DNA from 2 places in the Streptomyces sp. NPDC001858 genome. Region 2 is predicted to be linked to the other one. Evidence: riboswitches for the same ligand, from Rfam matches in the RefSeq annotation. Region 2 holds a riboswitch; the other holds the start of a gene.
What was found. Region 2 has a riboswitch for glycine ahead of gcvT (glycine cleavage system aminomethyltransferase GcvT). Riboswitches for the same ligand answer to the same signal wherever they lie in the genome.
Positions count from the first base shown of each region.

Region 1: another riboswitch for glycine. It lies ahead of gcvP (aminomethyl-transferring glycine dehydrogenase); the one in region 2 lies ahead of gcvT (glycine cleavage system aminomethyltransferase GcvT).

Region 1 is NZ_JBSFEV010000047.1:43,771-50,004, forward strand. It holds gene gcvP (aminomethyl-transferring glycine dehydrogenase) at 1-2,833, opposite strand, end outside; glycine riboswitch at 3,020-3,115, opposite strand; gene ACWCPF_RS39700 (PRC-barrel domain-containing protein) at 3,229-3,600, shown strand; gene ACWCPF_RS39705 (nucleotidyltransferase domain-containing protein) at 3,605-4,066, opposite strand; gene ACWCPF_RS39710 (DNA polymerase IV) at 4,167-5,528, opposite strand; gene ACWCPF_RS39715 (MerR family transcriptional regulator) at 5,596-6,234, opposite strand, start outside.
Region 2 is NZ_JBSFEV010000024.1:48,845-55,078, reverse strand. It holds gene ACWCPF_RS28780 (ABC transporter permease) at 1-863, opposite strand, end outside; gene ACWCPF_RS28775 (enhanced serine sensitivity protein SseB C-terminal domain-containing protein) at 1,306-2,067, opposite strand; gene ACWCPF_RS28770 (enhanced serine sensitivity protein SseB) at 2,268-3,074, opposite strand; gene ACWCPF_RS28765 (AAA family ATPase) at 3,196-3,879, opposite strand; glycine riboswitch at 4,057-4,168, shown strand; glycine riboswitch at 4,169-4,283, shown strand; gene gcvT (glycine cleavage system aminomethyltransferase GcvT) at 4,321-5,439, shown strand; gene gcvH (glycine cleavage system protein GcvH) at 5,558-5,938, shown strand; gene glyA (serine hydroxymethyltransferase) at 5,947-6,234, shown strand, end outside.

The DNA of each region.
Region 1 (6,234 bases), on a different contig from region 2:
CGAAGGCCTGGTCGATGCGGCGCACCGGCGGCCAGTACTTGTCGGCGACGGACACCCCGGCCGGGAAAACGGCCTCCTCACGCGTGTACGCGTGCTCCCACTCGCCGCCGAGCACGGCCGCGGTGTGCGGGGCGTGGTGCAGCGGGTTGTCCTCGGCCGGCCACGCGCCCTCCCCGACCTTCTCGATCTCCGCGCGGATGGCGATCATCGCCTCGCAGAACCGGTCCAGCTCGATGAGGTCCTCGGACTCGGTCGGCTCGATCATCAGCGTCCCGGCCACCGGGAAGGACATCGTCGGCGCGTGGAACCCGTAGTCGATGAGCCGCTTGGCGACGTCGTCGACGCTCACACCGGTCGCCTTCGTCAGCGGCCGCAGGTCGATGATGCACTCGTGCGCGACCAGCCCGCCGGGGCCGTTGTAGAGCACCGGGTAGTGCGGCTCCAGCCGCTTGGCGATGTAGTTGGCGCTCAGCACCGCCACCTGGGTGGCCCGCTTGAGTCCCTCGCCGCCCATGAGCCGCACATAGGCCCAGGAGATCGGCAGTATCCCGGCCGAACCCCAGGGCGCCGCCGAGATCGGCCCCACACCGGTCTCCGGCCCGGCCGCGGGCTGCAGCGGGTGGTTCGGCAGATACGGCGCCAGGTGCGACCGCACGGCCACCGGACCGACACCGGGGCCGCCGCCGCCGTGCGGGATGCAGAAGGTCTTGTGCAGGTTCAGGTGCGAGACGTCCCCGCCGAAGTGGCCGGGCTTGGCGAGCCCGACGAGCGCGTTGAGGTTGGCGCCGTCGACGTACACCTGCCCACCGGCCTCGTGCACCTGGGCGCAGATGTCGGCGACGTGCTCCTCGAACACCCCGTGCGTGGACGGGTACGTGATCATCAGCACCGACAGCTCGTCCCGGTGCCGCTCGATCTTCGCCCGCAGGTCGTCGACGTCGATCTCGCCGTCCTCGGCGGTCTTCACGACCACGACCTTCATCCCCGCCATCACCGCGCTGGCCGCATTGGTGCCGTGCGCGGAGGACGGGATGAGGCAGACAGTCCGCTGCTCGTCCCCGTTGGCCCGGTGGTAGCCGCGGACGGCGAGCAGCCCGGCCAGCTCCCCCTGCGACCCGGCGTTCGGCTGCAGGGACACCTCGTCGTACCCGGTGACCTCGGCGAGCCGCTCCTCCAGTTCGCGGATGAGCGTGAGGTAGCCCTGCGCCTGCTCGGCCGGCGCGAAGGGGTGCAACTGCCCGAACTCGGGCCAGGTGACCGGCTCCATCTCGGTGGTCGCGTTGAGCTTCATGGTGCAGGAGCCCAGCGGGATCATGCCCCGGTCGAGCGCGTAGTCCCGGTCGGCGAGTCTGCGCAGGTAGCGCAGCATCGCGGTCTCGGAGCGGTGCTGGTGGAAGACCGGGTGCGCCAGGATCTCGTCGGACCGCAGCAGTCCGGCGGGCAGCGTCTCCTCGGTGGACGCGTCGAGCGCCTCGATGTCGCCGTCCACCCCGAAGGCCGCCCAGACCGCGGCGACCTGCGCCCGCGCGGTGGTCTCGTCGCAGGAGATCGACACCTGATCGGCGTCGACGAGGTGCAGGTTCACCCCGCGCTCCCGAGCGGCGGCGACGACCGCGGCGGCCTTCGCGGGCACCCGCACGGTCAGTGTGTCGAAGTACGCCCCGTGCACGACCTCGACCCCGCCGGCCGCCAGCCCGGCGGCCAGGATCGACGCGTACCGGTGCGTGCGTCGGGCGATCGCCCGCAGCCCGTCGGGCCCGTGGTAGACCGCGTACATCCCCGCCATCACGGCCAGCAGCACCTGCGCCGTGCAGATGTTGCTCGTCGCCTTCTCCCGCCGGATGTGCTGCTCACGCGTCTGCAGCGCCAGCCGGTAGGCCTTGTTCCCGTCCGCGTCCACGGACACGCCCACCAGCCGCCCGGGCAGGCTGCGCGCGAACTTCTCGTGGACCGCCATGTAGCCGGCGTGCGGCCCGCCGAACCCCATCGGCACGCCGAACCGCTGCGTGGTGCCGACCGCGATGTCCGCCCCCAGCTCACCGGGCGACTTCAGCAGCGTCAGCGCGAGCAGATCCGCGGCGACGGTGACGAGCGCGCCGAGCCCGTGCGCCTGCTCGACGATCGCCCCGAGGTCGCGTACCGCACCTGAGGCGCCGGGGTACTGCACGAGCACGCCGTTGATCTCACGCTCGGCGATCGCCGCCGGAATGCCCTCGCTCAGGTCGGCGACGACGACCTCCACGCCCGTCGGCTCGGCCCGGGTCTCGATCACGGCGATGGTCTGCGGCAGCACGTCCGCGTCGATGAGGAAGAGGCCCTTCTTGTTCTTCCCCATGCGCCGGGACAGCGCCATCGCCTCGGCGGCGGCCGTACCCTCGTCGAGCAGCGACGCACCCGAGGTCGGCAGCCCGGTCAGGTCGGCGACCATGGTCTGGAAGTTCAGCAGCGCCTCGAGCCGCCCCTGGGAGATCTCCGGCTGGTACGGGGTGTACGCCGTGTACCAGGCCGGGTTCTCCATGACGTTGCGCAGGATCACGGGCGGCGTGAACGTCCCGTAGTAGCCCAGCCCGATCATCGAGTCGAGGACCTGGTTGCGGTCGGCCAGCGAACGCAGCTCGGCCAGCACCTCGGCCTCGGTGCGCGCGCCCGGCAGGTCCAGCGCGTCGGCGTTCTGGATCACGGCCGGGACCGCGGCGGCGGTGAGCTCGTCGAGCGAGCCGTAGCCGACCTGCGCGAGCATCTTGGCCCGCGCCTCGTGATCGGGCCCGATGTGACGCTGCTCGAAGGGGATTCCCTGTTCGAGCTCGGAGAGCGGAATGCGGTGGGCTGTCATTACGGAGGCCTCCTGGTCTGCCACGACCTTCGAGGGTCACCACGACGTGCGGGTACCCGGACGACCTCCCCCTCTGTCATCTCGACCTGAGAGCTTCACCGGACGCCCGAGGGCGCCCGGCTTTCACCGTCGGTGAGAGCGGGAGCCGTCGACGCCGTCGGCACCCGCCCTGCTTTCCAGAGTGACCTCGTCCGTGCGGTACGTGAGCCTGAGAGATTCCGGGGAGGAGTTGCTCCTTCGGCGCCTCCGATGATGTCCGGAGGACTCTCCCGCATGGGGTCAGCAGCCGTTGTCAGACTACCAGCGAGGTCAACGGGACCCCCTTCGAGTGGCCGCCCGCCTCGATGTGCTCTTTTGTAGTGCTTACGGATGGGTTGCGACCAAATGGAGGGCCCGTGCAGACCGACATCGATCCGCGCCACCTGATCGGCCGCAAGGCGTTCGACCGCAACGGCACCAAGATCGGCACCGTCGACGAGGTCTACCTCGACGACGCGACCGGCGTCCCCGAATGGGCGGCCATACGGACCGGCCTGTTCTCCCGCGACGCCTTCGTCCCCCTGGAGCCCAGCGAGCTGGTCGAGGGCACCCTGCGCATCCCCTTCGAACGGGCCCTGATCAAGGACGCCCCCGACTTCGGCGTGGGCCGCCACCTCTCCCCGGAGCAGGAACTCCAGCTCTACCACCACTACGGCCTCGACGTGGGCGCCCCTCCCCCGCTCCCCGACCACGACTTCGGCCGCCTCGCGGGCACGGACGAGAGCTGAGCCCTCAGGCACACGCCCGTATCAGCGCCCCGAGTATCCCGGCAGGGTCGTACAGCGGCCGGGCCCCATCCGTGACCACTCTTCGCGTACCGGCGTCGACCGGATCGGTCCGCGCCCAGCGCGGAGCGCCGACGCCCACCTCGACCTCCAGACCGGAGGCGGTGACATACCGCCATTCGGTGACCGGCCCCCACTCCTGGACCCGAATCACCTCCCCCAGCGACAGCTCACGCCTCCACACCTCGTCGTCGACATAGCGATCCAACGCCGTCGACAGCAGCACGAGGTCGACGTCCGAGTCGGGACGCGCGGCCCCACGCGCGCAGGATCCGACCAGGAGCAGCCCGACCACGTCACTGCGGTTCGCACACCACCGGGTGACCCGATCCACCACCTGCCGCATCTCGGCCTCACGTGCCGGCGACACCCCGGCCTGGTCCGCGAACCGACCTCCGTGCAGTTTCATGCAGCTCCCCATCCGCCATCGGCGCCGCCTCCGCGGACACCGCCACCGCTCCGGCTCACCCCATACTTCGAACCGCTTCACTCTGTGTAACTGATCGACCTCACCAAGAGTTCCCGGAGTCGACCGCAGGTCTTCGCCGCACCAGCGGCAGCGGATCCGCCGGCTCCAGCCCCGGGTCGTCGGTACGGAACGTCCGCACCCGTCCCGGCTCCGACTGCGGGGTCTCGAACCGCACGGTGACACGGCCGAGCCCACTGCCCTGCACCCATCCGTGCCCGAGCTCGGCATGCCGCACATCGTGTCCGGGACGCCAGTGATGCTCGGCCTCCACCGGCTCCGCACGGACGGGCTCGTCCGCGAGTTCCTCCTCGGGCCCCTCCGACCGCTCCTCCGCGGCCTGCGCGAACAGGTCCTCCTGGGTGAAGTCCGCCAGACCGCTGACGCCCACCCCGAGGAGCCGCACCCCGCCCGTCGTGTCCACGGAGTCCAGCAACCGGGCCGCCGCCTCCCGGATCACCGTCGGATCGTCGGTGGGACCCCGCAGCGTCTCGGACCGGGTGAGCGTCGAGAAGTCGTACCGTCGCACCTTCAGCACGATCGTCCGCCCCGACAGACCGGCCCCGCGCAGCCTGCGCACACACCGGTCCGCGAGCCGCTGCACCTCCAGCTCGACCCGGACCCGGTCGTGGATGTCCACGTCGTAGGTGTCCTCGACCGACACCGACTTGGTCTCCCGCTCGGCCACCACGGGCCGGTCGTCACGCGCCAGCGCCATCGCGTACAGGGCGTGCCCATGAGCCTTGCCCAGCAGCCGCACCAGCTCGTCCTCACCGGCCTCGGCGATCTCGTCGACCGTGGTGATCCCGGCCCGCCTCAGATGGTCCCCCGTCGCCGGACCGACCCCCGGCAGAATCCGCGCGGACATGGGCCCGAGCAACGTCCGCTCGGTGCCCGGCTCGATCAGCACCAGGCCGTCGGGCTTCGCCTGCTCCGAGGCGATCTTCGCGAGCATCTTGCAGGAGGCCAGCCCCACCGAGCCGGTGAGACCCGTGACGGCCCGTATGTCCGCGCGCAGTCTGCCGCCGGCCAGCTCCGCCGACTCGCTGTCCCAGGCCGCTTCCCCGGCCTCCAGGTCCACGAAGGCCTCGTCCAGGCTCAGCGGCTCCACCAACGGCGAAAGCGCTCCCAGCAGCGCCATGACCTGCTCGCTGATCGACCGGTAGAACGCGAAGCGCGGAACGAGATAGGCGGCGTTGGGAGCCAGTCGGCGCGCCTGGGCCATGGGCATCGCCGAGTGCACCCCGAAGACGCGCGCCTCGTAGGAAGCGGTCGCCACCACTCCGCGAGGCCCCAGACCACCCACGACCACGGCTTTCCCGCGCAGACTCGGCTTGGACGCCTGCTCCGCCTGCGCGAAGAAGGCATCCATGTCGAGATGCAGGATGGTGGGCGCGTTTCTCACATGTCCGATGCTGCACCACACCACTGACAACGGCGTCGTACCGCCGCCCCGAGCCCCGCGAGGAGCCTCAGACCGCCCGGTTGCGCCGACGCGCCAGCTCGTCCGCCGGGTTGTGCCCGACGAGCGTCTCACCGGTGTCGACGCGCTCCCCGTGCAGCTGGGAAAGCGCGTTCTCCACGTCCCGCCAGACCACGCCCACAGCGATCCCGAAAACGCCCTGACCGCCCTGGAGCAGCGCGTGGACCTCGTCGGGCGAGGTGCACTCGTAGACCGTCGCGCCGTCGCTCATCAACGTCATGCGCTCCAGGTCGCTGAACCCGCGCTCCCGCAGATGCTGCACGGCGGAGCGGATGTTCTGCAGCGACACCCCGGTGTCGAGGAACCGCTTGACGATCTTCAGGACGACAACGTCCCGGAAGCTGTACAGACGCTGCGTGCCGGACCCGTGTGCGGGCCGCACGCTCGGCTCGACGAGCCCGGTGCGCGCCCAGTAGTCCAGTTGCCGGTAGGTGATGCCCGCGGCCGCACAGGCCGTCGGACCGCGATAGCCGATCTGCTCGCACGCCATGGACGTCGCCCCTCCGCTGCTCGGCACGGCCGCCGGCCGTTGCGGAGCCTGGTCGGCAGCGCCGCTCTGCTGGGGATACCCCCTGCTCGAACTCAGCTGAGAGCTGGGGGGAGGGTACGGACCGCTCCCCCCGACACC
Region 2 (6,234 bases):
TGTCCCCACGAGGAGGTGGGCGGCTTGACGCCCACGCCCAGGAAGCTGAGCGCCGCCTCGGTGAGGATGTTGGTGGGGATCATCATCGTCGTGTACACGACGATCGGGGCGACCAGGTTGGGCAGCAGTTCCTTGAACAGGATGTACAGCCGACCGGCGCCCAGCGATCGGGCGGCCTCGACGTACTCGCGCTCACGCAGCGAGAGCGTCTGGCCGCGCACCACGCGTCCGATGTAGGGCCAGCCGAAGAATCCGATGACCAGGATCATCACGAAGACGCGCACGCTGGAGCCGGTGAGGCCCAGCATGTCGCTCGGCATGACGGAGACCAGCGCGATGATGAACAGCAGCTGCGGGAAGGCGAGCAGACCGTCCATCACCCGGCTGATGAGGGAGTCCACCCAGCCGCCGAAGAATCCGGCGAGAATGCCCAGCACCGTTCCGAGGATCACGGCGACCACGGCCGACAGGAAGCCGACCAGCAGGGAGATCCGGGCGCCGTAGAGGATGCGGGCGAAGATGTCCCGGCCGTTGACCGGCTCGACGCCGAGCAGGTGCTCGCCGCTCACGCCGCCCAGCGAGCCCGTGGGGGTGCCGAACAGCGGGTCGATGAGGTTCTCGTGGTACTCGTTCGGGTCCTGCCCGAGGATCCCCGTGATGACCGGCGCGAGCAGCGCGACCACGACGAGGACGAGCACCACGATGCCGCCCGTCAGGGCGAGCTTGTCCCGCTTGAGGCGCTCCCAGGCGATCCGGCCCAGGGAACGACCCTGAACGGCCTTGGCGTCGCTGGTGGCGACCGCCGCTTCCTCGGCCGCGCTCGGGGCCGCTTCCGCGGTCGGCTCGTGCAATGGTGCCGTCATCTGGCAGGGACCCCTCTCAACCGGCGGTAGCCGGCCCGCGCTTGCCGCTGTGGCGGCGTGATCAGTCCGTAATACGCAGGGGATAAGTCCCCTGGAGCGGGAGTCTTCAACGCTTTGGCGATCTGTTGCCAGACTTGGCAGGGAAAGGATGCGTAAACGTGATGCGGGTAGAGGGGTTCCGTTATCCGGACGGCGGGTAACGCCCCCCGGACAGGGACTTATTCGGGCAGATCGGACGAGAACGGGACCGATCGCCGCTATCTACGCGCGAAGACGTCCGACTCCTGCCAGGCGGTCGACCTCACAACAGACACACAACCGACCCGCGACGGAACCGGCGGCACGACGCGCGACAGATCGCGCGGCAGGGCTGACGGCGGAAGCGGCGGCGGGCGATCGTGGGCGGCGGCGGAAGCGGCGGTAGCGGTGGCGGTGGCGGAAATCAGTAGCGTCCGGTGGGCGGATAGCCGTAGCCGCCCGCGGGCGCGGGGGCCGACGCGGGAGCGGGAGCATGGGCCTCGCGGTCGTAGAACGGCCGGGCGTTGGCGCGCATCCACATCACGACGGGGTCGTACTCGTCGGTCATGGCGACCGTCGACACCGGCAGCCCGTCCGGCACCGCGCCGATCGACTGCTGCATCATGGCCCGGACGGCGTCCACCGCCGACGGCGAGGAGTCGTACACGTCCAGCCCTACGGCCAGGTAGGGCGCGCCCAGCGCCGGCTGCACCCAGGCCCGGCGCAGCGCGCGGACCGCGGGGGTGCGATGGGCGTTCTGCGCGAGCAGGGCGTAGAACTGCGGGATCTCGATGGCGGGCTCGGACAGCCGCAGCGGTCCGGCGGGCTGGCGCTCCAACCCGGTGGCGATCCGGCGCAGATCCAGCCAGGGGATGCCGACGCCGCCGCCGGGGCCGTGCGGGTTGAGCCAGAGACCGTAGTGGTCGGGGTAGAGCGTGCGGGCCACGTCGATTCCGTCGACCACCTCGTACGAGCGGTTCCAGCCACTGGCGCTGAGCTCCTGGGCGGAGGTCACGCAGGGGGCGTACCCGTGGCCGTCCACCTCCATGTTCCCGTACTGGGCGTCCGGGGAGCCCGCCTGGCCGTGCCACAACAGCATCCAGACCTGGCCGGACGAGGGGGTCGCGAGCGCGCGCAGGAGGGCCTCGTAGGCGTCGTAGCGCCCGGGCGTGACCTGGCGCAGCATGTGCTCGACCGAGCCGGTCGCGGCAGTGCCAGCGCTCACTTTTTATCGCCCCTTCGAGAAATGGCCCCGCGTCGGGGTCCAGCTTAAGCGCCCAATGGCTCAGGGCTGGTGGTGCGTTGGCGGGTGCGGGTCGCGGGTGGTCGGTCGGGGCCCGCGGCGGAGCCGGGCATCGGCACGGCCCCGCGCCCCGGGCGGGCCCCCTAGCGTGAGTAGAAGGGGCGGACCCGTTCCCTCATCCAGTCGGCCACCGGATCCTGGGCGACGTCGAGCAGCACCAGGTTGACCGGCCAGGGGGCCGAGGTCTTCGTGAGCGCCCTGCTCAGCGCCTCCAGCGGCACGGCGCGCAGATCGCCCTCCCACGGGGACTCCTGGGGGAGCCCGAACAGTTCGACGCCGACGAACATCGCCGGCTCCGCCGTCTCGACGGCGGCCAGGCAGCGGCGGGCGGTCCGGATCACGCCCGTGGCCTCGAACTCCGCGGAGGCCGCGGCCAGGAAGTCGATCGGGTCGTCCTGCCAGTCGGGCTCGTAGAGGCGGACCCGGCCGCCGCTCGCGGATCCGTCCAGCGGGGTGCGGCCCGCCCGGCACAGCTCGGCCACGGCCGGCGGCGGCAGCGGGACGGCGACCAGGCCCTCGGGGTTGACCATGATGCCCACCTGCGGGGGCAGCCCCCGGGCGAACTCCACGGCCGGCGCGATCGTGAACGACATGTGCGAGCCGACGACCTGGCGGAACTGTTCCTCGGAGCTGAAGACCGGCACATAGACCTGGCCGTCCAGCTCCAGTGTGGGCAGGTCGAGGGGGCCGCTGTGCGGGCCGCCGCCGCCGGGCAGCGGCACCCAGACGAAGCCGCGCCCGAGCGCCTCCACGATCCGGGGGCCGGCTCCCGGCACGCCGAGGGAGGCGGAGAGCACCTCCTCCAGCTCGTTGCCGGGCCATCCGCCGTGCGGATGAGGGTGTGCCTGCGCCGGAAAGTCCGTCGGGAAGTCCGCCGGGGGGAAATCCATCTGCCTACCGCCTGCTAAGAACCGCTCAGTCTGCTGTGGCTGAAAGGCTAGGGCCTGTGCGGCGCATCACGCCACAGACGCGATGGCCGGCCCGGCGGCCCGCCGCGGGCCGCGGGACGCCTCAGCCGGTGAAGGCGATGCGCCGGAGTACGTCTGCGGCAGGGCGGTCCAGCAGGACCGCCGAGCCGCAGCCTTCGGGGAGGGCGCCCTGCTCCACCGAACGCAGGAGGCGGGCGGCGGCGCGGCGGTGCCGCAGGAACGCGTACCGCGAGACGCCTCGGCCGCGCTCGCGCTGGCCCTCCAGGGCCTGGTCCGCGCCGACGTCGAGAAGGACCAGGTGGAGGGTGCCGCCACGGCGGCGGGCCTCGCGGGCCAGCCAGTCGCGGACCCAGGCCTGGGTCCCGCAGTCGTGCACGACGACGCCCTGGCCGCCGCGCAGGGCTCGGCGCAGCCCGGCGTAGTGGGCGAGGCGGACGAGCGGGCGGTAGAGGGCGTAGGGCAGGTGGCGGGGCGCGCGGGCGTCCCAGCGGTCACGGGTGTCCTGGGAGTCGATGCGGACGCCGTGCACAGCCCGTTTCATGAGGGTGGACTTGCCGCTGCCGGGCAGCCCGGTGACCACGACCAGGTCACGGGGGCCGAAGAGCAGTCCGTGCGGGCTGCGGCCGGCCCGCTCGCGCAGGTCGCGGACGACGGGCGCGGGCTGCGGGCCGCACGCCTCCCGGGCCCGGGTGCCGGGCTGCGCGGGCAGCGCGAGCCCCGAAGCGGTCGCGAATGCGGTGGTCCTCGCCGTTGTCGTCCTGTTCACCGTGATCGTCCTCCCCTGGGGTCAGGTAGTCCTCATCCCCATCGAGCGTAAAGAGAAGGTAATGCGCGGTGTCTCGCGTTTTCGTGCGCGTACCGACACAAGCCGGTTACAGATGCGGCCTGCCGCGACCGGGGCGGGCCGTGCGATGATGGCCGCGCCAACTGCATACCGGCCGTTCGAATCCGCGCGGGAGAGTCCCCGGCAACAGGTCCGCCTGTCGCTTCGCCGGGGCGCCGAAGGAGCAAGTCCCTCCCTTGAATCTCTCAGGCCCCGTTACCGCGCGGGCGAGGCACATCTGAAAAGCGGGCCGCCGTTCCCGGCGGCCCCACCCAAGGTGCAAGTCAGGACCACCGTTTCGCGGGGTCGTGACGAACCTCTCAGGTTCCGATGACAGATGGGGAGGAACGACCTCGCCGTCATGCCTTGGGAGACGACCGTCCGATGAGCAGCTCCGCACCCCGTCACACCGCGCTCGATGCCCTGCACCGCGCGCTCGGCGCGACGATGACCGACTTCGCCGGCTGGGACATGCCCCTGCGCTACGGCTCCGAACGCGACGAGCACCAGGCCGTCCGCACGAAGGCCGGCCTCTTCGATCTCTCCCACATGGGCGAGATCACCGTCACCGGGCCGCAGGCGGCGGCTCTCCTGAACCACGCGCTGGTCGGCAACATCGCCACCGTCGGCGTCGGCCGCGCCCGCTACACCATGATCTGCCAGGAGGACGGCGGCATCCTGGACGACCTGATCGTCTACCGGCTGGCCGAGCACGAGTACATGGTCGTCGCCAACGCCTCCAACGCCCAGGTGGTGCTGGACGCCCTGACCGAGCGCGCCGCCGGTTTCGACGCGGTCGTGCGCGACGACCGGGACGCCTACGCGCTGATCGCCGTCCAGGGGCCCGAGTCCCCCGGCGTCCTCGCCGCGCTGACCGACGCCGACCTCGACGGTCTGAAGTACTACGCGGGCCTGCCCGGCACGGTCGCCGGGGTCCCGGCGCTCATCGCCCGCACGGGCTACACCGGCGAGGACGGCTTCGAGCTGTTCGTGAAGCCGGAGCACGCCGTCGAGCTGTGGCAGGCGCTGACGAAGGCGGGCGAGGGCGTCGGCCTGGTCCCGTGCGGGCTGTCCTGCCGGGACACGCTGCGCCTGGAGGCGGGCATGCCGCTGTACGGGCACGAGCTGAGCACCTCCCGCACCCCCTTCGACGCCGGTCTCGGCCGGGTGGTGAAGTTCGAGAAGGAGGGCGACTTCGTGGGGCGCAAGGCACTGGAGGCGGCCGCCGAACGCGCCGCCTCGCAGCCGCCGCGCGTCCTCGTCGGCCTCGTCGCCGAAGGTCGTCGGGTCCCGCGCGCCGGGTACGCCGTGGTCGCCGACGGCAAGGTGATCGGCGAGGTCACCTCCGGCGCGCCCTCCCCCACGCTCGGCAAGCCGATCGCGATGGCCTACGTCGACGCGGCCCACGCGGCGGCGGGGAGCCCGGGCGTCGGCGTGGACATCCGGGGCGCGCACGAGCCGTACGAGGTCGTGGCGCTGCCGTTCTACAAGCGCCGGAAATAGACACTGGGCGCGGTGCCCGGTCCCCGGGCGTGACCCTGCCCACATTGCCGCTGGTCACGCACGCCTCCAGCAGTCCCCCATTCATCAGCACTCCCTCGCGTACAGGAGAATTCAGGCCATGAGCAACCCCCAGCAGCTGCGCTACAGCAAGGAGCACGAGTGGCTGTCGGGCGCCGAGGACGGCGTCTCGACGGTCGGCATCACGGAGCACGCGGCCAACGCGCTCGGCGATGTGGTGTTCGTCCAGCTCCCGGCGGTCGGTGACACGGTGACCGCGGGCGAGACCTGCGGCGAGCTGGAGTCGACCAAGTCGGTCAGCGACCTGTACGCGCCGGTGACCGGTGAGATCACCGAGATCAACCAGGACGTCGTGGACGATCCGGCGCTGGTGAACTCCGCCCCCTTCGAGGGCGGATGGCTGTTCAAGGTACGCGTCACGGACGAGCCGGACGACCTGCTCTCCGCCGACGAGTACATCGCCCTTACCGCCGCCGGCTGAGGATCCAGATGACTGTGCTGAACACGCCCCTGCACGAGCTCGACCCGGAGGTCGCCGCCGCGGTCGACGCCGAGCTGAACCGCCAGCAGTCCACCCTCGAGATGATCGCCTCGGAGAACTTCGCCCCCCTCGCGGTCATGGAGGCCCAGGGCTCGGTCCTCACCAACAAGTACGCCGAGGGCTACCCGGGCCGCCGCTACTACGGCGGCTGCGAGCACGTCGACGTCACCGAGCAGATCGCCATCGACCGGGTCAAGGAGCTGTTCGGCGCCGAGTACGCCAACGTGCAGCCCCAC